DNA from 2 places in the Nostoc sp. ChiQUE02 genome. Region 2 is predicted to be linked to the other one. Evidence: riboswitches for the same ligand, from Rfam matches in the RefSeq annotation. Region 2 holds a riboswitch; the other holds the start of a gene.
The links. A riboswitch is a leader RNA that binds a small molecule or an ion and turns the genes downstream of it on or off. The one in region 2 is predicted to bind cyclic di-AMP.
Positions count from the first base shown of each region.

Region 1: another riboswitch for cyclic di-AMP. It lies ahead of RM347_RS22470 (glycosyltransferase); the one in region 2 lies ahead of RM347_RS06590 (universal stress protein).

Region 1 is NZ_JAVRBN020000023.1:78,978-90,133, forward strand. It holds gene RM347_RS22445 (hypothetical protein) at 1-591, shown strand, start outside; gene RM347_RS22450 (TonB-dependent receptor) at 588-4,595, shown strand; gene RM347_RS22455 (hypothetical protein) at 4,599-4,739, shown strand; gene RM347_RS22460 (lamin tail domain-containing protein) at 4,784-8,239, shown strand; gene RM347_RS22465 (hypothetical protein) at 8,424-8,621, opposite strand; gene RM347_RS22470 (glycosyltransferase) at 8,706-9,977, opposite strand; cyclic di-AMP (ydaO/yuaA leader) riboswitch at 10,140-10,349, opposite strand; gene RM347_RS22475 (alpha-D-glucose phosphate-specific phosphoglucomutase) at 10,868-11,156, opposite strand, start outside.
Region 2 is NZ_JAVRBN020000004.1:323,686-334,841, reverse strand. It holds gene RM347_RS06595 (ABC transporter ATP-binding protein) at 1-770, shown strand, start outside; cyclic di-AMP (ydaO/yuaA leader) riboswitch at 788-923, shown strand; gene RM347_RS06590 (universal stress protein) at 1,124-1,744, shown strand; gene RM347_RS06585 (high light inducible protein) at 2,226-2,438, opposite strand; gene RM347_RS06580 (chlorophyll a/b-binding protein) at 2,480-2,692, opposite strand; gene RM347_RS06575 (high light inducible protein) at 2,735-2,947, opposite strand; partial or broken gene RM347_RS06570 (high light inducible protein) at 3,004-3,216, opposite strand; gene RM347_RS06565 (MFS transporter) at 3,701-6,820, shown strand; gene RM347_RS06560 (dienelactone hydrolase family protein) at 7,028-7,858, opposite strand; gene RM347_RS06555 (class I SAM-dependent methyltransferase) at 8,293-8,916, opposite strand; gene hemH (ferrochelatase) at 9,011-10,177, shown strand; gene RM347_RS06545 (hypothetical protein) at 10,309-11,156, opposite strand, start outside.

The DNA.
Region 1 (11,156 bases), on a different contig from region 2:
CGAGGAGAGTTGGACGGTCAACCAGTCACTATCACTTCAGAACGCAACGGTAACACGGTGACATTCCGCACAGACGTAACGATTCCCACAGAGAAAATCCTGAATATTGCCTACGCGGCTCAACTAACAGCCGATGCGCTGCGTGGTAATGGTCGTAACAGTGCGATCGTTAATGCCCAACGAGCTGATAACCGTTTTAGCACCAAGGATGGCCCAGCAACCCACCAGTTGAAAATTCGTCCAGGAATCGTTTCTGACTGTGGCACGATTATCGGTCGGGTGTTTGTTGATAAAAACTTTGACGGTGAACAACAGCGTGGTGAGCCTGGAGTACCAAATGCAGTGATTTTTCTGGAGGATGGTAACCGCATCACTACAGATCCAAATGGTTTGTTCTCCTTAGCTAATGCCTTACCTGGATACCACACAGGTGTACTAGACCTCAGCAGTGTACCCGGTTACACCCTAGCTCATAACGAAAAATTCCGCGAACGCAATAGCCAATCTCGCTTAGTGCATTTAGAGCCTGGTGGCTTGGTACGTATGAACTTCGCTGTCACCCCCACATTTCAGGAGCCAGTCAAGAAATGAAACCCAGACTGCACTGTACAACTATATTGAACCTGAGATTGATGGGGGCGATGCCGGTAGCTCTCAGCCTTGTTTTGTACCCTGTAATGGTCAAAGCAGAACTCACTGGTGAAAACCTACTTTTCCCTGATTCTCCTTTGCAAACAGATAAGGGTGTGGAAAACCTCTCTCCAAACCTCTCCCCTTCTAGGCGAGAGGCTTTGAATTCTTCTCCTTCCCTTGTAGGAAAGGGAGATGAGGAGTTAGGTTTGGCTTTGGTTGTTGCAGATGATGTGAAAAATCAGGTCGAAGTTCAAGCAGATCAGAACAAAGTGCTTGAAAAAAGTACGAATTCAAATTCTCCCCATCTTTTGGGAAGTTCTGACAAGCAACTTTCACCCCTCGAACTTCCCTCTAATACTTCAATTTCAGATGTTCAACCAAGTGAAACGGAAATACAACCATTTCAACCAACAACTTCTGTTGATTTGCCCAGAGGCTTACGCAAAATAACAGGAATAAAGGACAAGAACGACGGACGCAAAGATAGTGAGACACAGTTTCAAGCTTCTCCAACGGAAATACAACCATTTCAACCAGCAACTTCTGTAGGTTTGCCCAGAGGCTTACGCAAAATAGCAGGAGTAGAGGATGCAGGGACGCGGGGACAAGAGGTGAATGAAAATCTTCCCGTGTCCCCCACTCTCCCTATTTCTACAGGAATCAAAATCCTGACTCCAACGGCTGACAGTGTTGTAGATGTACAAGCTACCACGGTAATTGTGCAGTTTCCCGCTGGTAGTCAAATTGAATTGCGGGTAAATGGTGCGTTGGTAGACCCTTCCTTAGTGGGGCGGACGGAAACTGATGCCACCACCAACTTGGTAACGCAGACATGGTATGGTGTCTCGTTAAAAGAAGGTGCAAACACCATCTCTGCACAAGTTGTTGGCGGAACAGAACCCCCTATAACGGTACAAGTCGCAGTCCGGGGAGCGCCGCAGCAACTAACTTTAGAAACAGTTGAGTCCCGTATCCCAGCAGATGGACGTTCCACAGCGACAATCCGGGGTCAACTGATCGATGCAAATGGCAATCGTTCTAACCGTGATGCTGTTGTCACTTTGATACCTACTGCTGGCGAGTTGGTCGGGAAAGACTTCAAACCTGATGAACCCGGATTTCAAGTGGAGGCGAAAGCGGGGCAATTTACAGCGACGTTACGATCGCAGCTGAAAGCCGAAACTGTCACAATTCGTGCGATCGCTAATGACTTAGAAGCTTTTACTCAACTGCAATTTGAAACAGCACTACGTCCGAGTTTGCTAACAGGAGTAATAGATTTACGTTTGGGCGCTAGAGGTACAAATTATTACGGCAGTTTCCGTGATTTCCTTCCTCCTGACAAAGACAATAGAACGCAATTAGATTTCCATTCAGCGATATTTGCCACTGGTGCGATCGGGGAATGGTTGTTTACAGGCGCATACAACAGTTCTCGTAACCTCAATGAAGATTGCAACTGCGATAATCGCCTGTTTAGAACTTACCAATTTAGTGAGCAAAATTATCCTGTCTACGGCGATAGCTCAAAAGTTGATGTAGTCGCTCCTTCCATTGACAGTGTATTTCTGCGTTTTGAGCGTTCAAGTCGTATCCCTGGCTCCGATCCTGATTATGCGATGTGGGGTGACTATAACACAGAAGAATTTGCGCGGCGATCGCAGCAATTTACTTCTATCACCCGTCAACTCCACGGTTTTAAAGCTAACTACAACTTAGGAAACCTACAAATTACAGGTTTCTATGGCAACCACTTAGAAGGGTTTCAACGGGATACCATTGCCCCTGATGGTACTAGTGGTTATTACTTTCTCTCTCGCAGACTACTACAACCAGGTAGTGAAAATGTCTTTATTGAGTTAGAAGAACTCAATCGTCCTGGGACTGTATTAAAACGCAAGCAGCTTAACCGAGGCCCAGACTATGAAATCGACTACGATCGCGGTACATTAATATTCCGCGAACCGATTCTTCGCACCGATATCGATCAAACCGGACAAGTGTTAGTACGCCGGATTATTGTTAGCTATCAATATGACAGTGAAGACTCTGACGGCAACATCTTTGCTGGTCGTTTGCAATATAACCTTTCCCGCAAACTTAACCAGGAAAGCTGGATAGGAGCAACTTATGTCCAAGAAAGTCAGGGGGTGCGTGACTTTCAACTCTACGGTGCAGATGCGCTGATAGCTTTGGGTGACAAGGGGAAGTTAATTGCAGAATATGCCCATTCCAGTAATGATTCTGATGTTGTGGGAAAAGTCAGGGGTGACGCCTACCGCTTGGAAGTTGAGGGGCAAATTGCCAACGGTATTCAAGGCCGGGCTTATTATCGCTTTGCTGATACGGGTTTTACCAATAATGCCACTATCAGCTTTGTTCCAGGACAAACCCGTTATGGAGCACAGGTTACAGCTAAAGTTACCTCAAATACCAACGTCAGAGCGCAGTACGACCACGAAGACAATTTTGGGATTGCTCCCCAACCCCTAGATACCTTTGAAGAACTGTTTGCACCCCGTTATGAGTCGATACCTGGGAGCAAAGTTGATAATTCACTGACGACGATTTCTGCTGGAATTCAACAACGCCTGGGTAAAGCTATTCTGGATCTGGATTGGATTCATCGTCGTCGAGAAGACCGGATCTCTACTAACGCCCTGAGTAGTAATTCTAATCAACTGCGATCGCGCTTTACAGTTCCCATCGCCAAAAACCTGACTTTTCAGGCGCAAAATGAACTCAGTTTATCTTCCCAAAAAGATACTGTTTATCCAGACCGTACTATTTTAGGGTTGAACTGGGCAGTAATTCCTGGTGTCAGCGTCAGTCTGGCTCAACAGTTTTACACTGGCGGTCAATTTTCGGGTAATTCTATCACCAGCTTAAGTGTCAATGGTGAACACAAACTCGGTAGTGATACCACCTTGACTGGTCGTTACTCAATTTTGGGTGGTGCAAATGAACTTACTACCCAAGGTGCAATTGGTCTAAATAACCGTTGGACTATTGCTTCGGGATTGCGGCTGAATTTAGCTTACGAACACGTATTTGGCAACTTCTTTGGACGAACTGCGGCGGGTCAACAATATGCCCAACCCTACGCCTTTGGTCAAGCAGCATCTGCGATCGGATTTGATGGTGGCGATAGTTACAGTGTTGGGCTGGAATACTCTGATAATCCTCAGTTCCAAGCCAGTGCTCGGTACGAACATCGCTCTTCTTCTGGTGGTAGCAATACAGTAATTACCGCAGGGATAACAGGTAAAATTTCTCCGGCTCTTACGGCTCTGGTACGTTATCAACAAGCAAACTCTTCTAATCAAAAGCTTTCAGGATTGGGAGATACCGCTAATCTAAAGCTGGGTTTAGCCTACCGCGACCCCAATAGCGATAAATTTAATGCTTTGTTGCGTTATGAATATCGCCAAAATCCGGCAATTATTCCTGAAACCATTTTGTTAGGCAGTGGTACAGGTTCTCAAGACCATACCTTTGCCTTAGAAGCTATCTATGCCCCTAACTGGCAATGGGAATTCTACGGTAAATATGCTTTGCGTAACAGTACTTCTTATTTAGCTAACGATTTAGTTGGTACAAGTATGGTTAATCTGGGACAATTGCGAGCTACTTATCGTTTGGGATATAGCTGGGATTTAGTTGGTGAGGCTCGCTGGATTGGTCAATCAAACTACAGTGAGACAGGCTTTGTTGTGGAAACAGGTTATTACCTCACTCCTAATCTGCGTCTTTCTGCTGGATACGTTTTTGGTAAAGTCGATGACCGAGATTTTTCCGGGACACGTTCCGCAGGTGGGGCATATTTGGGCTTTACGGTCAAGCTCAACGAATTATTTGACGGCTTTGGACAGCAAAAAATTCCACCACCGCAGCAAAAGGAATCAATAACCTTGGTCAATAGACTCAAGAATGCAACGTCGAGCCTACGAGTCAGGAATTAAACCATGAAATCTTTGTTTACGTATTTGACAACAATCGCCACAGTGAATATCAATCCAGATGGTAGATATTACCTCACTTTGGGCAAACTCAAAGCGGGCGATCGCTTTGCAAAAGCTAATGAAACCTCTGAATGCCCTAATTAAAATAGACTTCTCACATAAATATTTTGGCGTTGCTGAATGACAGTATGAAAAGCTCACGCAAAGGCGCAAAGGCGCAAAGAAGGACTTTTGTAAAAGGAAAACTACTAGGTAGCTTCGCCTTTGTTCTGTGTGCCTTAGGACAAGGGATACAACCTAGCTGGGCTGAGGGCAGCAAAGAGTTAGTCGCCGATGGTGGGTATCGACCCTACTTAGAATGGGCAAGTACAACCACTGCGGGTATTACCAGACAAACAACACTCCAAGTTTATGTCCAAGCAGGAGAAATTGTTAATCTTGGTTCTAGTGTTCCTACCAGTGCTAATAGTAATAAAGATATCGTTTACCGTAGTCCCCTCGGAGGTCAAAATGGGTCTTGTGATGTTTTGGCCTCTGGCTTTGGCTTGATTGATACGCTTACCAAGGAATTAGCTGGCCCCTTACCCAGTGCAGGTGGGTACAGTCCTTGTAGCTTCACTGCTACAGAAACTGGTATTTACACAGTTGAATTTCATGCCCCTAGCACCACTAACAATCCTCCGCCTAGAACTACTACTGCGGCATTCCCTACAGATAGCAGCCAAAATGGCGGAGTAGCTGCTTGGGATATTACAGTTCGGGATAGTAACGGTGTTGCCAAAAAAGGGCGGGTATTTACCAACTATATCGCTATGAATATGGGAGGAAATGCTGGGCAGAATGGCGCTCCTGCTGATTTAGCACTTAACTCTAAGCTTTATATTCAAACTAAAGATGGTTATCGGTATGAAACCGATATGAATGGAGTCGATCCGTTTGGCTTCATCTTTTTTGCTAATAATCGGGGATATCTTGACAAAACCAATAACAGTACTCTTTACCGTTCTGCTGGCGGTGCTACTGATAACAACCTCAACTTTGCTGGCAATGTGCGAGTCCAGGATCCGAGTGCTGCCGATACTGCAACGGACATTACCCACCTAGTTTTTTTCAACCGACCCGACACTATAACGCTCTCAGGTTTAGGTATTCCTTTATCACCAATTATTCCAGCAGCACCGACTAATTTTCAATTCACTGGAGCAAATGGAGGGAGTGGGAACCAAACTTATGTCGGGGTTGGGGGCTATTTTAGCTTTAATTCTGCTTCTAGTGGTAGCTATCAAATCATCATTGACACTAATAATGATGGCATTTATGACCCCAGTAGCGATCGCGTGCTACAGAACATACTATCTTCTGGGTCTAATGTGGTAGTTTGGGATGGCAAAGATGCCAATGGGATTAATCTACAACCCCTAGCGAATAATGCATCCTACAATGCCCAAATCACGACCAGAGCGGGTGAATATCACTTTCCTATGTTGGACGCTGAGAATAATCCTCTGGGGTTCAAAATTACGATGGAGAACCCGCCTGCTACATTTCCTAATCTTACGGATCAAAATGGACAGCAGATTAGCTCTACGACGGTTTATTACAATGACAATAATTATACTACCGCCAATGGAACATCGATTAATTTAGGTGGTACGGGAGCTACTAACCCCCGTAATGCCTCCAGAGGGATAAATAGTGCAACAGGAGAGCATGAGTTTAGTAGCATCTACGGTGACTTTAAGGGAATAGACACCTGGACGTACTTCCCTAGTCAAGCAGTACTTGCTCCCTTAGTTATTACCGCAAACAAGCAGGCAAATGTGAAAGGAACTAAATCTGTTCGCTTCCTGACTGACAATGATGGTAGCGGTACAGTCACTGTGGGCGATAGTGTCGAATACACTATCACTTATTCCAACCTTAATCCAGGTAACAGCGACGCAATCAATTTTGTTATTTACGATTCCTTGCCTTCACAGCTAACCTTTGTAAGTAAGGTAATTTCAACTGTTACTGCGGGAAATAACATCACTCTCAATCCTAGTTACAACGGTTCTGGTGCTGTTACTAACTCTGGTACTTTGCGTGTAGGCGATACCATCATCATTAAAATTACTGCCACAATTAACGATGCTAATGGTGGCAATTCTATTAGTAACCAAGCAAGTGCTGAGTTCAATACTCCAGATAACCCTACAGGAACAGTTGGTAAGGTATTCACAGATGCAGACTCTGCTGGTGGTACTACTAACTCTCCCACCCCAGGCAATAATTTCTTACAAACAACTGATGATAAGGTGAACTTAGGAAATGATCCTAGTAAAACTGACGATGATGACCCGACGTTGTTCACAGCATTAAATGCTCTGAATTATCAGGTTTCACCATTAGCAGGCAAAGTTATCATTAACGAAGTTCTATATAATGAAACAGGTAATACTATTGCTGCTGACACGAATGATGAGTTTATTGAACTCTACAATGCTTCTGCATCTGCTGTAGATTTGAGTGGTGTGAAGCTCACAGATGGCAACCTCATTGTTGGTAGTAGTGATGGTGCTGGCGGGTTTAGTTATACATTTCCCAATGGTACAACTTTACAACCAGGGCAATATGCTGTGATTTGGATTGGGAATAATAAACCCAACCAGCAAGCAACAGCAGCAGCTTTTCAAACTTGGTTAGGACAGACTCCTAAGCTGAATAACTCTGGTGATGATATCTGGTTGTACGATAACCAAAATAAAATTATCGACTATGTTGCCTATGGTGCTGGTAGTGGGGTAAATGCGCCTCCCCCAAGTTCTTTGAATCTCTGGGACAATACCTATCAGTCCTCTTTAGCTGGAAGCAGCAATGGACAATCTATCAGCTTGACCCCAAATGGTCAAGATAGTAATAGTAGTGCTTGCTGGGAAGCTAGTACCAGTAAGAATGCCAGCGCACGGTGTCCAAACTACTTGCCAACTAGAGATACTGATACTATCGGTAGTCGTATTACCAGCGTAGGTGAAAACAATAACGGTGCTATGACTGCTAATGCAAAGCTTTTATTAATTAAACGCATCACCCGCATTAATAATCAAGATTTGACCGATATTGTGGATGGTCGTAGCGATGTTCCTAGTAATGCTGCAAACTATGTACCAGAACCTTATGCCTCTGATGATAGTGATGACAAATGGCCTGCTGGCTACTTGCGAGGATTGATTAATGCTGGCACTGTGAAGCCAGGGGATGAGGTGGAATACACTATCTATTTCCTCTCTAAGGGGCCGAGTAATGCTACTAATGTCAAATTCTGTGACTTAGTTCCTAGCAATACTACTTTTCTTGCTACTGCCTTTAATGGTCAAACTCCTGGTGATGGTGGGTTAGCAGGAGCAGATCAAGGTATTGCCTTGGCTGTTGGTTCTAATACACCCACGGTTTATCTTAGCAATATACAAGATGCCAGCGATCGCGGGCGTTTTTATCCAGCCAATGATGCAGCCACACCATCGCAATGTGGTATTAACACTAATGGGGCTGTAACTGTAGATATTACACGCAGCCCAATTTTACCCAATCTACCCGCAGCCACTGGTTCCGGTACACCAGCAAATTCCTATGGCTTTGTTCGCTTCCGCGCCAAAGTGAAATAGGGGAAGGGAAAGGGCTTAATTACCTTTTACCCCGCAAAATTAATGGGACAGACCACTAGCTGAAAACCCCAAAGTTCAAACAACAACTCTTTTTAGAGTTGTTGTTTGAACTTCGATAAAGAGTTTTAGCCTTAACTGAATCGTATTGCTTTGGCTGTTTGGGGTTAATGAGCAATCAAGTAATTTATGCTTCCTCTGTCTGCGTCCAAGTAGAGTAAGCATCCTCGATAAATCTGCTTTGACGACTAGTTGCTTTATGCTTGCTTACTCTGACTTTGAGAGTGGTTATGTAAACTCCATCCATTACCTGATGTCCATAACCGAAAACTTGACCAATCTGCCCTGTTCTTTGATGCAAAGCATAATCTCCAATATTCAGCATAATTCTGACCCTCTAATTAAGCAGGTTGAGTAGTTTGTGTTTGACTCTGATGATTATTTAGCTGCACGCTTAAAACTGTAGAAGTTAAGCTGCAATCCGGGGTCGGGTATTGGGTGCTGTTTGAGCCAGCAAACGAGTGTATAGCTGAGTTAGTCGGAATGCCACACTATACCAACTAAAGGCAATTTCTGTTCGTTGTCGAGCCGCTTCACCTAACTGGTCTCGCCAAGCTGGGTTGATGAGAATCCGGTCTATGGCAGCAGCAAAAGCTACTTCATCTTTGGGAGGGGCAAGTAACCCTGTGACTTCTGGTACAACAGTAAACTGCAACCCACCAACATCACTAGCTACGACTGGAGTCTGACTAGCCATTGCCTCAATGGCAACTAAACCAAAAGGTTCATAGTGACTGGGTACTACGCAGACATCAGCGGCGGCGTAGTAGAAGGGAAGGACAGTTTCATCTAGGCGACCAGCAAAGGTTGTACAATCTTCTAATCCAAGTTCAGTAACGATGCTGGCAATGCGATCGCGTTCAATTCCATCACTCTGACCTGGACGGCTACCACCCCCAATCACTAGTTGGAGGTTAGCCTCACCCCTTAAACTAGATTTGGCAATGGCTCGTACTAAAGTTTCAATTCCTTTGCGTCGGTCAAAGCGACCAACGTAGAGAACTATCTTGGCATCTGGTGCAATTCCCAACTTTTCCCGCGCCGCAGACCGTTGAATATTTCCAAATTTATCAGTATCGGTGCCACAGGGAATCATTTCAATATTCCCCTTGCTGGAAACGAGTATCCGCATGTGTTTTTGTTCTTGCGGACTAGTTGCAACTACACAGTCTACAGTTTCTAAACAGGCTTTTTCTACAGCTAATCGCTGGGCTGCAATTACGGGAATATCACCAATACTTCTGTATTTAACCGCTCCTAAAGAGTGGTAAGTATGTACCTGAATCAGCGGTTGCTGCTTTTTCAATTCCATGCCAACCCAAGATGATAACCAGTAGTTGGTATGAATTAGGGAGTAATGGAAGCCTTGTTGCTCCTGGAATTGCTGGAATTCTCTGATGAATTCAGGTAGATGGTGAAATAAGTTATCTCGCCCGATAAATTTAGCGGGGCCAGCTTTTAACCGAATAGTACGACAATTTGGACTATGTTGAGCGATCGCAGCTTGTTCAGGACTACTACGACGAGTGAACATATCCACTTGCCAACCTTGCTGGGCTAGGGCATAACCTACTTGACGCACATAGACATTTTGACCTCCAGCCTCTTCTTGACCAATTTCAACCGCTGGGTCTCCATCAACAGAAATTAGGGCAATGCGATGTTTCTTATTCTGGAACAACATAGCTGATTTTCACCTCAAGGCAAATAATCCTGCCTCAGACGCCAGAAATCAAGATATTGTTATCCTCTCTCAAGGCCGAGGCAGGCACAACGAACCGCAAAGTTACCAGCCAAAGGACACTGACGAGAACAAGGCATTACTTGTAAGAATGCTGCTCGTTCAGTCTCCTCTCAATGCCGACGAAGTTAGCTGACGGGCTAGGACTGAGAGATGTCCTTCTTTAGAAAATTATGAGTTCTGAGTTATATACTTTAGTCACTTCTAACTCCTCAACCATTAACTCCTAACTTTCTTCAAGATACGCCCCAAACTTGGTTCCTCCGCTCCGGTTTACCCTTACTCACAAAATGTTTCAGGTAATTATAGTGGATTAGGCAGACTGACTTTATTTATCTTCAAAGTTTATAACGTGTCATCATCAACTATGTCAAGAGGATGAACAAAAAAAATGTGGTGAGAATCACCACAAAGCTCGTTGTAACTAGCGTTGGAGAATCAGAATATAGGGTAAATTTTGAGTTTTTGATATGCTTGCAACAATAAACTTACTGATATTCACCGCTAGATTTTCTTTAGTTTCTGGCAATGAACAAAGTCTTGAGAATTGCAGTTGATAAATATTACTACGAAGTTTATTTAATTTAATTGACGTTTTTCAGACTGTCACAGATATTACTCTGGCTAAAGAAATTGCCGAAATCTGAAAGAGTCTATTAGAACTTTTGCGCCAATTCAATTTTACTATTGATACGTTCATTTTCATCTAATATCTGGGCTTCACCAAATAATAGCAATGGTAAGCAAGTTCGTAGTAAGCACAAAGCATCGTTATTTTCTAAGCACGCTTTGTGCTGACTACAAACCTCAAAACTAGCGCAAGCAAAGTACTAGGTGATCACAGTTGGCTGTTCTCGTCCTGTCAGTTCGCGGATCTGGGCTATCTCCTGGACAATAGTGATTAAAGAAGCAAGTGCAACCTGTGGATCAAGGTCATGTTTGGCGGGATCTGGCTCATAGCTTTCTAGATAAACCCTTAGGGTTGCACCTTGAGTTCCCGTACCAGAAAGTCGCACCACAATTCGAGAACCATCGGTAAAGCCAATGCGAACACCTTGTTGCTCGCTAATGCTACCATCAACAGGATCGGTATAACTAAAGTCATCACTGTATTCAACT
Region 2 (11,156 bases):
TTGAAAATTTAGTCAAGTCTTATCCGACACCTGACAAAGATAATTTTGTCGTTTTGGATGGAGTTAATCTAACGATTGGTGAAGATGAGTATATTTCTGTAATTGGTCACTCAGGTTGTGGAAAATCAACTCTACTCAAGATAGTAGCTGGTTTAGAAAAAGCAACTTCAGGCTCAGTCCGGCTAGATGGAAAAGAAATTCGTCAGCCCGGAGCCGAACGGATGATGGTATTTCAGAACTATTCACTGTTACCTTGGTTAACAGTACGAGAAAATATCCGTTTAGCTGTGGATGAAGTGTTAAAAAATGCTAATCGTGCCGAGAAAATTAGCATTGTAAATCAACACTTGGCAATGGTAAACTTGACGGCGGCGGCTGACAAATATCCTGATGAAATTTCTGGAGGTATGAAACAACGAGTAGGTATTGCCAGAGCCTTAGCAATTCGTCCCAAAATGTTGCTAATGGATGAACCTTTTGGGGCACTAGATGCGCTAACTCGTGGCAAATTGCAGCGGCAGGTATTGGATATTTGGGAAAATAATCGTCAAGCAGTGATGATGATTACCCACGATGTAGATGAAGCAATTTATATGTCCGATCGCATCGTCTTGATGACCAATGGCCCGTCTGCTAGTATAGGGGAGATTTTAGAAGTTCCTTTTGAGCATCCACGCGATCGGGCCGCCATGCGAAACTCAAAAGAATATTTTGAACTCCGCAACCACGCCCTAAATTTTCTTGATCGATATTTTGCCCAAGACGAGTAAATTAGATTATCATTTTTTTTAGTGGGTAGCCTAATTCAAATTCATGAAAGCTGGATTTGGAACGGAGGAACCAATGTTTGGGGCTAATCTTACGAGAGACACCTTCCAGTCTTAGCCCGTCAGCTAACTCCGTAGGCAATGGAAGGAACCCCCAAGACTTTGGCTGTAATACAGTTATTATTGGGGTTTCCTTGACTGATTTAAGATTTGAGATTTTGGTTATCGTCACTCAATCTAAAATCCAAAATCGTTCGACTGAGCGTAGCCGAAGTCCAAAAATCTAAAATTTGTCACCCTGCTTCTCATTGCTAATTCATTTCATTGGGAGAAGTAAAGCTGTGAAAATCAAGCCAATGTTAGCACGTCTGCAAAGTGCCACAGGTCGAGATGACTTAATTGAGCAAATGGTACTGTTGCCAGAACCAAAAAAACCTTTTTCTAAAAAACCTCAAAAAGCAAAAGCAGTTAATTTAATTGTCGCGTATAACGCATCTCCTAACAGTCATACGGCACTAGATATTGCCTTTTGGATTGCCCATCAAACGCGTTTAGCTACCAATGCACAAGTCACAGTTCAAGCCGTTTATGTGGTAGAAGATAATCAAAGCGGTCAGTATCCAAATATCTTGAACTTTCCCCAACAACAGCCTTCATTGGAATGTCAAGTCAGTGAAGTATCAAAGTCTGTAACACAGGTATTAACTCAACCCAAATTGCAGACAGTGCTAACTCCCCTACAACAAGCAGATATAATTCTCTGGCAAGCCCGAAGTCTGGCTGAAGAATGGCAGGGTTCCTTCAAATCTCATTTGCGGTTTGGCTGTATTTCCACAGAACTTAACAAAGTTGTTGAATCAGAAGCTGCCGATATTCTGTTTCTAGGTTGCAATTCTGTCAATCATCCGATGATTGAGTCTCTAGGTTCTAATTTCCCCTGTGCCGTTTTGGGTATTCCCAGTTGTATTGATGAATAATCGCTGTTTAAAATTTCAGTAATTTTTGTCAAATTTTGATCGGAGAAAAGTCACCTACAACTAGGTGGCTTTTTTAACTACTAAATAAATAAACTTAAAATTTTCGATATACAAGCATCAATTATTAAAGCCATGAAACACGAACTATTTTTTTATAAATTTGAAATAAAATATTATCAATGGCGATTAAAAACTAGAATTGGGTTCATATACAATAAATTTACCTACTTGGCTAGGCTTATATCCAAGTGGGTGGATTTTTATAAGTCTTGAGGATGTGTATGAATCAGCAAATGCGATCGCTGTTCTTTGCAAGTATTTCATAGAAGCTTTTACGTGAGCTACACTCGTAGGGGTATGGCATTGCCGTACCCCTACACTTGTGATGCAATGTTGTACCGCATCTGAATGGGAACCGCTGTAAGCACTTAAGTGCTTACTACAAACTATCTTAACCTGTCATAATTCTTATGGCAGACTACTAGTAGCTAATTAGGTGCAATACATCACGTAGGACGCTATAACCAGACAAATCCCAAAGCAAATAGGCAAGGAAACCAATAGCCGCCAAGCGACCATTCCAAATTTCGGCTTGGGGAGTCCAGCCAAACAGAAATGCATTGCGATCTACACCGTTGTATTCTGGTGCAACAGGTGGTAAATCAGTAGAAGGACGAGTTCCTTGAGTTGCCATTTTTTTCTCCAATATCTAGTAGTTTTTTAAGCGTTTAATCTTTAGTAGCCAATTATCCGGAGTACATCCCGAAGGACGCTATAGCCAGCTAAATCCCAAAGTAAATAAGCAAGAAAACCAATCATTGCAAAACGACCATTCCAGATTTCGGCTTGGGGAGTCCAGCCAAACAGAAATTCATTGCGATCGCGACCGTTGTATTCTGGTGCAATAGGTGGTAAATCAGTAGAAGGACGAGTTCCTTGAGTTGCCATTTTTGTTCTCCAATACCTAGTAGTTTTTTAAGCGTTTAATCTCTAGTAGCCAACTAAGTGCAAAACGTCACGAAGAACGCTATAGCCAGCTAAATCCCAAAGTAAATAGGCTAGAAAACCAATTGCTGCCAAGCGACCATTCCAAATTTCTGCTTGGGGAGTCCAGCCAAACAGAAATTCATTGCGATCGCGACCGTTGTAAGCTTTAGCAACAGGTGGTAGATCGGTAGAGGGACGAGTTTCACGAGTTTCCATTGTTTTTCTTTCCAAAGCTAGTATTTTCTGAGATGTTTAATCTTTGAGTTTTTTTACTAGCCAATTAGGCCTAGTACGTCACCCAGAACGCTATAACCGACTAAATCCCAAAGTAAATAGGCAAAAAAGCCAATCATTGCAAAATGACCTTTCTAGATTCGGCTTGAGGAGTCCACTTGAGGAGTCCAGCCAAACAGAATTTCATTGCGATCTTTGCCATTCCATTCTGTTAGAAATAGTGGCAAATCTCTGGAAGAACGAGTTGCCATTCGTTTGTCCTCAACGATTCATTTGTTAACTTTAATGTATCTGTTTATAACTAGACTTCTTTCTGCCTGTAGGCACAAACCGTAGGCACTTCTTCTGGACGATTATCAGAAACGTATTTTTTCAGACAAATCCACCTTGGGAGGGTGAGCAAAAATTGATATGTAAACAAATGTAAAGGTTTCGTGAGCAAACTAAATTTAAACAGAATCAATCGCTACAAATAAGCAATTAAAAATTAAAAATTTAGCTATACATAATTAATAGTAGGTAGGAGTTTGTTTAAGATTTACACCGATAGATAGTAAAAGTTATATCTTCCGCTGGATACACTTTTCAATCTTTGGAGAGATGCTTTAAACAGCTAAATTCCAGGATTCTGAGCTAAAGAGTTAGGTATTGCCATAGGTACAAACATAAATACTAAGAGTTGCTTCTCAAGAAATTCTTAATTCCCCAAATTTAAACTTAGTAGAAGGAAATACAATGTTCCAAAGTACGGAAATCATGCTGGGACTCTACAAACCACTATTATGGGTGGCACAGACTCCAGTAGATCCCTCCAACGTCACGCCAGCACAGGCATCGGTTCTCACTTCCGGGCCGCGCTTTTTTGTGGCTTTAATCTCCGGCGTGATCCTAGCCTTTGCTTTCCAATTAGTTCTAACTAATCTCTCCCTTGCAGCCGGTATTTCCTACCTGGGACACTCATCTGACTCGGATTCAGATAGTGGGGAAGTCGGAAGTTTAGGCGGCAGTATTCGCAAAATCGGCACAGCAGTGGGAATTTGGACATTAGTCACTGTGACGATCGCCTTATTAATAGCTTCTTTTCTCGCGGTTAAATTAAGCCTGGTAATCTTAGACCCAGGATTGGGGGCGATTCTCGGCTTGGTAATTTGGGGTGCTTACTTTTTGCTCCTCGTTTGGGTAAGTTCTACTACCGTAGGTTCCTTAATTGGCTCAGTTGTCAATACGGCAACATCCGGCTTTCAGGCGATTATGGGTACAGCCACCGCTGCACTAGGCGCTAAAGCTGTGAATAACCAAGTGGTAGCCACAGCTGAAGCCGCCGCCGCCGCTGTCCGTCGAGAACTAGGAAGCGCCATTGACCCCGTAAGTATCCGGGAAAACATTGAAGATTACTTAGACAAGCTGCGTCCTCCAGAACTAGATGTGTCTAAGATTCGGAGTGACTTTGAAAATTTACTCAACGATCCGCAATTAAAAGCGATCGCTGGGACTCCAGATATCCGCAACATCGACCGCCAAAAGTTTATCGAGTTAGTCAGCAGCCGCACCGACCTTTCCAAAAAAGACGTTAACCGCATTGCTGATACTTTGTATAAAGTTTGGCAGCAAGTGGTGGGTCAGCAGCCACCCACCCAAGACCGTCTGGGTGAGTTAATCGATTATCTGAAATCACTCCCACCAGGACAAAGTAAGACAGATGAACTCAACGCCAAGCTGGATCGATTAGTAGCAGAAACTCGTGGCTCCAAAGAAGCTGACCAAAAGGCAGCTACTGGGCCAATTCAAAGTACACTCCAGCAAGGACTATCTGCTTTAACCGGCATTGTGTTGGGACGCACAGATTTGTCTGATTTGGATGTGGAAAAAATCTTGCGTAGCCTCACCACTGCCAAAGATAAAGTTACTCAACAAGCAGATAAGCTAGGCTTGCCAACACCATCGCAACCCTATAGCCCAATTCGGGCTGATGTCGAAAACTACCTGCACAACACTTATGCTTGGCAACTGAGTCAAGAAAAAATCGCCCAGGAATTTCGTGATGTCATCTACGACCCAGCAGCCGATCCTGGAATAGTCCGTAGGGAACTAGAACGACTATCCCGCAACGATTTCGTCAATATTCTGCAACAGCGGGGATTGCTTACCCAAGGACAAATTCAGCGCATTGCAAATCAACTAGAAGCTGTCCGCAAAGAAGTGCTAGTGACAGTTACAGGTATCGAAGAAAGAGAGATAGTCCAAGACTTGCAACGCGCAGTGGAAAGTTATCTGCTCGTTACCCCGAAAGCAGATTTGACAGCCGAAGGTATTGAACGGAATTTTAGACCACTGTTGCAAGACTCAGAGGTAGATTATGAAACCCTGGTATTGCGACTGGCGCAAGTTGAACGCCAGGAAATGCGGGAGATATTGCTGCAACGGAATGATGTCCAGCTATATGAAGTAGACAGCATTCTGGATGAGTTGGAAAAACAACGCGATCGCGTCTTGGTAGAATCCAAAGGACTAGCTGAACAGGCGCAATATCAAGCAGAAACATTGTGGCTAAATGTAGAATCATATCTGCGTAATACTAAGAAATCAGAACTGAATCCTGATGGCATCCGCGCCGACTTCAAAAAGCTACTAGAAGATCCCCAAGCTGGAATTAGCTCAATTCGGGCACGCTTGTCTCGCTTTGACCGCGATACCTTAGTGCAATTGTTGAGTCAGCGGCAAGATTTGAGTGAAGATCAAGTTAATCAAATCATCAATGCTGCTGAAGAGTCGTGGCATAGTATTCGCCACACACCCCAAGCTGTTGTGGATAAAGCTAAAGAGCAATACGACTCTGTGACCACCACGATCGCAGATTACCTACGGAATACTGGTAAACAAGAACTGAATCCAGAAGGTATTGGGCGAGATTTGACCAGATTGTTTGAAAATCCCAAGGAGGGAGCCGTAGCACTGCGCCGTCGGCTGTCACAGTTAGACCGGGATACACTGGTGAAACTGCTCAGTCAACGCAAAGACTTGAGTGAAGAACAAGTCAATGAAATCATTGATTCCACCCAAACTTCGATTCGCAACTTTATCCGTGCGCCTCGTCGCCTAGCTACCCGCACACAGCAAAGAGCGGAAACATTCAAAGCTTATCTGGAAGAGTATCTGCGTCAAACTGGCAAGGAAGAACTTAATCCTGAAGGTATTAAACGCGACTTGCAACTCCTGTTACACGATCCGCGAGTTGGGGTAGAAACTTTTAGCGATCGCCTTTCCCATTTTGACCGTTCTACCATCATCGCCCTGTTGAAAATTCGGGAAGATATTTCCGATGAAGAAGCAGCGCGGATTGCCGATAACATCGTATCCGTAAGGGATCAATTTGTAGAACAAGTGCGGAACATCCAACGAGGGATTCAAGATGCAATTGATGGGGTTTTTGCCCGTATCCGCAACTATCTCAACTCCCTGGATCGCCCAGAACTTAACTACGATAGTATCAAGCGTGATGTTCGCACATTTTTTGACGATCCCCAGGCGGGGTTTGATGCCCTGCGCGATCGCCTCTCCTCTTTCGACCGTGATACCCTAGTGGCAATTATGAGTTCTCGTGAGGATATCTCCGAGGAAGATGCCAACCGGATCATCGACCAAATTGAACGGGCACGCAACACAGTATTGCAACGTGCAGAACGTCTACAGCGCGAAGCCCAACGCCGCCTAGAAGAGGTAAAACATCAAGCACAGCGGCAAGCAGAGGAAACCCGCAAAGCCGCAGCTACAGCGGCTTGGTGGCTGTTTGCTACAGCACTCGTATCCGCTATTTTCTCTGCATTAGGAGGAGCATTCGCTGTAGTTACGCTGTAGTTTAACAAGTTGTCTCCGCTAACTTTTAAGCCTCCCACCAGTATGGGAGGCTTTTCTATGTTCCGCAGACTTACACCAAGTCCGGTTAATCACTTATGATTACCACATCTGTGCAAAAATCGTAAAAACCTCTTTCTCCCTGCTCCCTGCTCCCTGCCCCCAGCAAGAACTGCGGTCCAAATGATAAGTCATTACCCGAACACAATATTACACCCCATGCTGCTTAAACCATGCCAAAAGCCTTTGCCAACCTTCTTTGGCTTCTTTCTCGCGGTAGGAGGGGCGATAATCGGCAAAAAATGCGTGGGGTGCATCAGGGTAGACGATGATTTCAGATTTGCTGCTGCTGGACTTTAAGCGATCGCGCATCTGCTCTACTGTATCGAGGGGAATACCTGTATCTTTCCCCCCGTAGAGTCCGAGAACTGGGACTTTCAGCGTCGATGCAATATCAACGGGATACTTGGGCTGAAGTTCGGTAGCATCACCCACGAGTCGCCCGTACCACGCCACACCTGCCTTGACTTTGGGATTATGTGCTGCGTATAGCCAGGTTATGCGACCGCCCCAACAGAAACCTGTAACCGCCAATTTGTCGGCATTACCCTTAGCTGATTTCACAGCCCAGTCTACCGTAGCATCAAGATCGGATAACACTTGGGCATCTGGTACTTTGGCAACAATTGGGCGAATGTCGTTTATGCTACTTAACTTCGAGACATCGCCTTGACGCACAAATAATTCGGGTGCGATCGCTAAATACCCCAACTGGGCAAAACGACGAGTCACATCCTGAATATGCTCATGTACACCAAATATTTCCTGAAGCACCAGGACGATGGGGAAATTTTCACCAGTCGCAGGTACTGCTCTGTAAGCAGGAATTTCGCCATCTTTGACAGGAATTTTTACCGCACCAGCTATCAACCCCTTAGCGTCGGTGGTGATGACTCCCGCAGAAATCGGTTGTACTGCTAGGGCAAAACCCGTCGCTAAGGTGGCAGTTGCGATAAATTTACGGCGTGTTATTTCTTTCATCATCTCTACCTTGAATTGGCGAAAACTTTAATCTTTAATGTTGATGAACCGTACAGTACTATACTATACATAGTACTGTTTACCAATCAGTTTACTGTAATACTGACTGCGTTTGCTACCTCAGTTTTCGCCTATAGATAAGGAGCGATCGCTATCAAAACATAAACATTAATCAAAGCTTTAGCTGCCTTGAAGAATGAAACACGGTTAAAATATTTACCTCATCATCGCTGACTAAATATACAATTCACTAACTACCAAAGATAATCTCTCGAATATCCTCTTGAGCGATTTCTGGTACTGCCCTGATAGCAAAAACTGTTGTAGACATTCTACAGATAGAAATATCTGGTCTACAAATACCTGGGCAGAACTTGGTGTATCCCGTGCAATCAAATCACCGTTTGCACAAGCCTACACAAACAAATTATCCTTCATTTCTTCGCCTGTATCACTTGTAAACTACCACCTGCATATAAAGTTGGTTCACTCACTTCAAAGCCAGTCTCAGTTAATAATCCAGCCAAATCAGTTTTCAACAATTGCCAAGCTGTTTCTGTCTCAAACAACAACAAAAACACTGATACCCCAGGCCAGAATATCGGATTTGTCGGAGCGTGAAAATCCACCAGTGTAAACACCCCTCCTGGTTTCAGTACCCGATAAACTTCATTAATAATTTTTCGTAATTGCTGAGGTTGCATCTCGTGTAATGCAACGCTGGTATGCACCACATCAAACAGATTATCTGCAAATGGCATCTCCTCAGCAAAAGCTTCAATATATGAAGCTAATGGTACATTTTGCCGCGCCCGTTGCAAAGATTTGGGTGAGGCATCCAATCCTGTTACATTTTGTGAAATTTTAACCAAAAATTCCGTCGTTTGACCACTACCGCAACATAAATCTAACACCTGAGTATCTGAGTGAATTGTTAAGCCTTGCAAAGCAAGTTGGCGAAAACGGGCTTCACCACCTACACTTAAGGCTGCTAAACGCGAAATACCGTCATACAGCCACTGATAGCGGTAACTCCAATCCCTTAAAATTGTTGCCATTGCATATTTCCTTGCTATTAAGCTTTATTATTTAATAAAGATATATTGTTAACATTAGTAAAAAACCTGAAAAGATTGGGGGAAAGTAACTGCTATGGGTCGTGTAGGCGTCTTATTACTCAATCTCGGTGGCCCCGATAAGCTAGAGGATGTCGGGCCGTTTTTGTACAACCTATTTTCCGATCCGGAAATTATTCGCCTACCATTTCGCTGGTTGCAAAAGCCCCTAGCCTGGTTTATTGCCACGCGGCGAACCAGAACATCTCAAGAAAATTATAAGCAAATTGGTGGCGGTTCTCCACTGCGGCGGATCACAGAAGCACAAGGCGAAGCTTTAAAAGAACAATTGAGTTATTTGGGACAAGAAGCTAAAATTTACGTGGGAATGCGTTATTGGCATCCCTATACAGAAGAGGCGATCGCACAGATCACCCAAGATAATGTAGAACACCTGGTAATATTACCACTATATCCCCAGTTTTCCATCAGTACCAGTGGTTCCAGCTTCCGGCTTTTAGAAAAGCTTTGGCAAGAAGATCCAAAACTTCAACCCATTGATTACACCGTTATTCCTTCTTGGTACAAACAACCAGGCTACCTCCAAGCAATGGCGCAACTCATAGCCCAGGAACTTGAGCAGTTTCCTAATCCAGATGAGGTTCATATATTCTTCAGTGCTCACGGCGTTCCGAAAAGCTACGTTGAAGAAGCAGGCGACCCTTATCAGCAGGAAATTGAGGAATGTACTGCCCTGATTATGCAGACTCTCAATCAGCCCAATGTCCATACCCTAGCTTACCAAAGTCGTGTCGGCCCAGTAGAATGGCTTCAACCCTATACTGAAGATGCCCTCAAAGAACTGGGTGCACAAGGCGTGAAAGATTTGGTTGTAGTGCCAATCAGTTTTGTCTCAGAGCATATTGAGACACTACAAGAAATTGATATTGAGTATCGGGAAGTAGCTGAAGAATCAGGAATTCATAACTTCCGCCGCGTACCGGCTCCTAATACCCATCCAGTATTTATTAATGCACTAGCCCAATTAGTGATTGATGCGCTGAAAAACCCCAGTTTCAAGCTTTCACAAGCTGCCCAAATGAAAAAGATGGTAAAAATGTACCCTCAAGAGCGTTGGGAGTGGGGTCTGACGACTAGTGCTGAAGTATGGAATGGTCGGATTGCCATGCTGGGTTTTATTGCCTTAATCATAGAACTGATTACTGGTCACGGCTTCTTGCACATGATTGGGATTTTGCAGTAAAAGGCAGGGGCATTGGTTATTAATTCCTCACTCCCTCACTAAAAAGAGGCTGCTTGCAGCCTCTTTACCCCCTCAGATTGATTAATATTATTGCTTGCGGGATAACTTATTTTCTGGAAGTCCCCAAAATACTAATTAGATGGTCTGAGTCTAGACTTTAGTGATAGCAAGGTTCCCTTATTTGTACTCTTTTCGTAGATATCGGATGTAAAAGCTGCATATAACTGGCGTGTTTGCTCACTGGTTAGAAAGCGAAGCTCAATATCCGAAGTAAAAGGGCGCCAATGTCCTAAAATGCCGAAATACCAACACTCAGGATCTTTACCACTCCCCAGTCCTCCAAATAAAGCTATTTCAGGAATCCAGCCAGGTTTGAAGCAATCTTTAAGAAGTCTATTGTTTTTGATAACATTCCATGTATTCTCATTTAAAGCACAATACGAGGCATCATTGGGCTTATCCCCATGAAAAGCTTTAGAAAATACATCTAATAGAGGAACCCATTGCTTATCAGAACCACATTCTTGGGTAAGGGCTACTGGCCAATAATTGTATCGCTGCCTTCCAAGGATGCTGCTGATTAAGTCATTATGGTTTTGCTGTTGCTCTTGAGCACATTTGCGAAACAGCCTTTTTTTTACGCTCTCACTCTCAATAGGTAAATCATCAAATACGCGGCGTTCACGATCAATCATTGAAAGCTCTGCCTGACCTTCTAAATCAGTCAGCGTTGATAATGCGCTAATCTCTTCACGACGTAAATTTGGTTCGCGGACTACGATACATCGCTTAACATTAAGCTTTTCATTCAGACCTTTATATTCAGGAGCGTAGAAATCTTGGTAGTTTTCCCACTTGTGGCAAAAGAAAATTGGCTGAGAACTATTAGCCGTAAATTCAATTTGAGAGCCATTATAGAATTCTTCTGGCAGCATACCAGTGATCTGGTAGCGGAGCATCTTTTTCTGTTGTGGCGAAC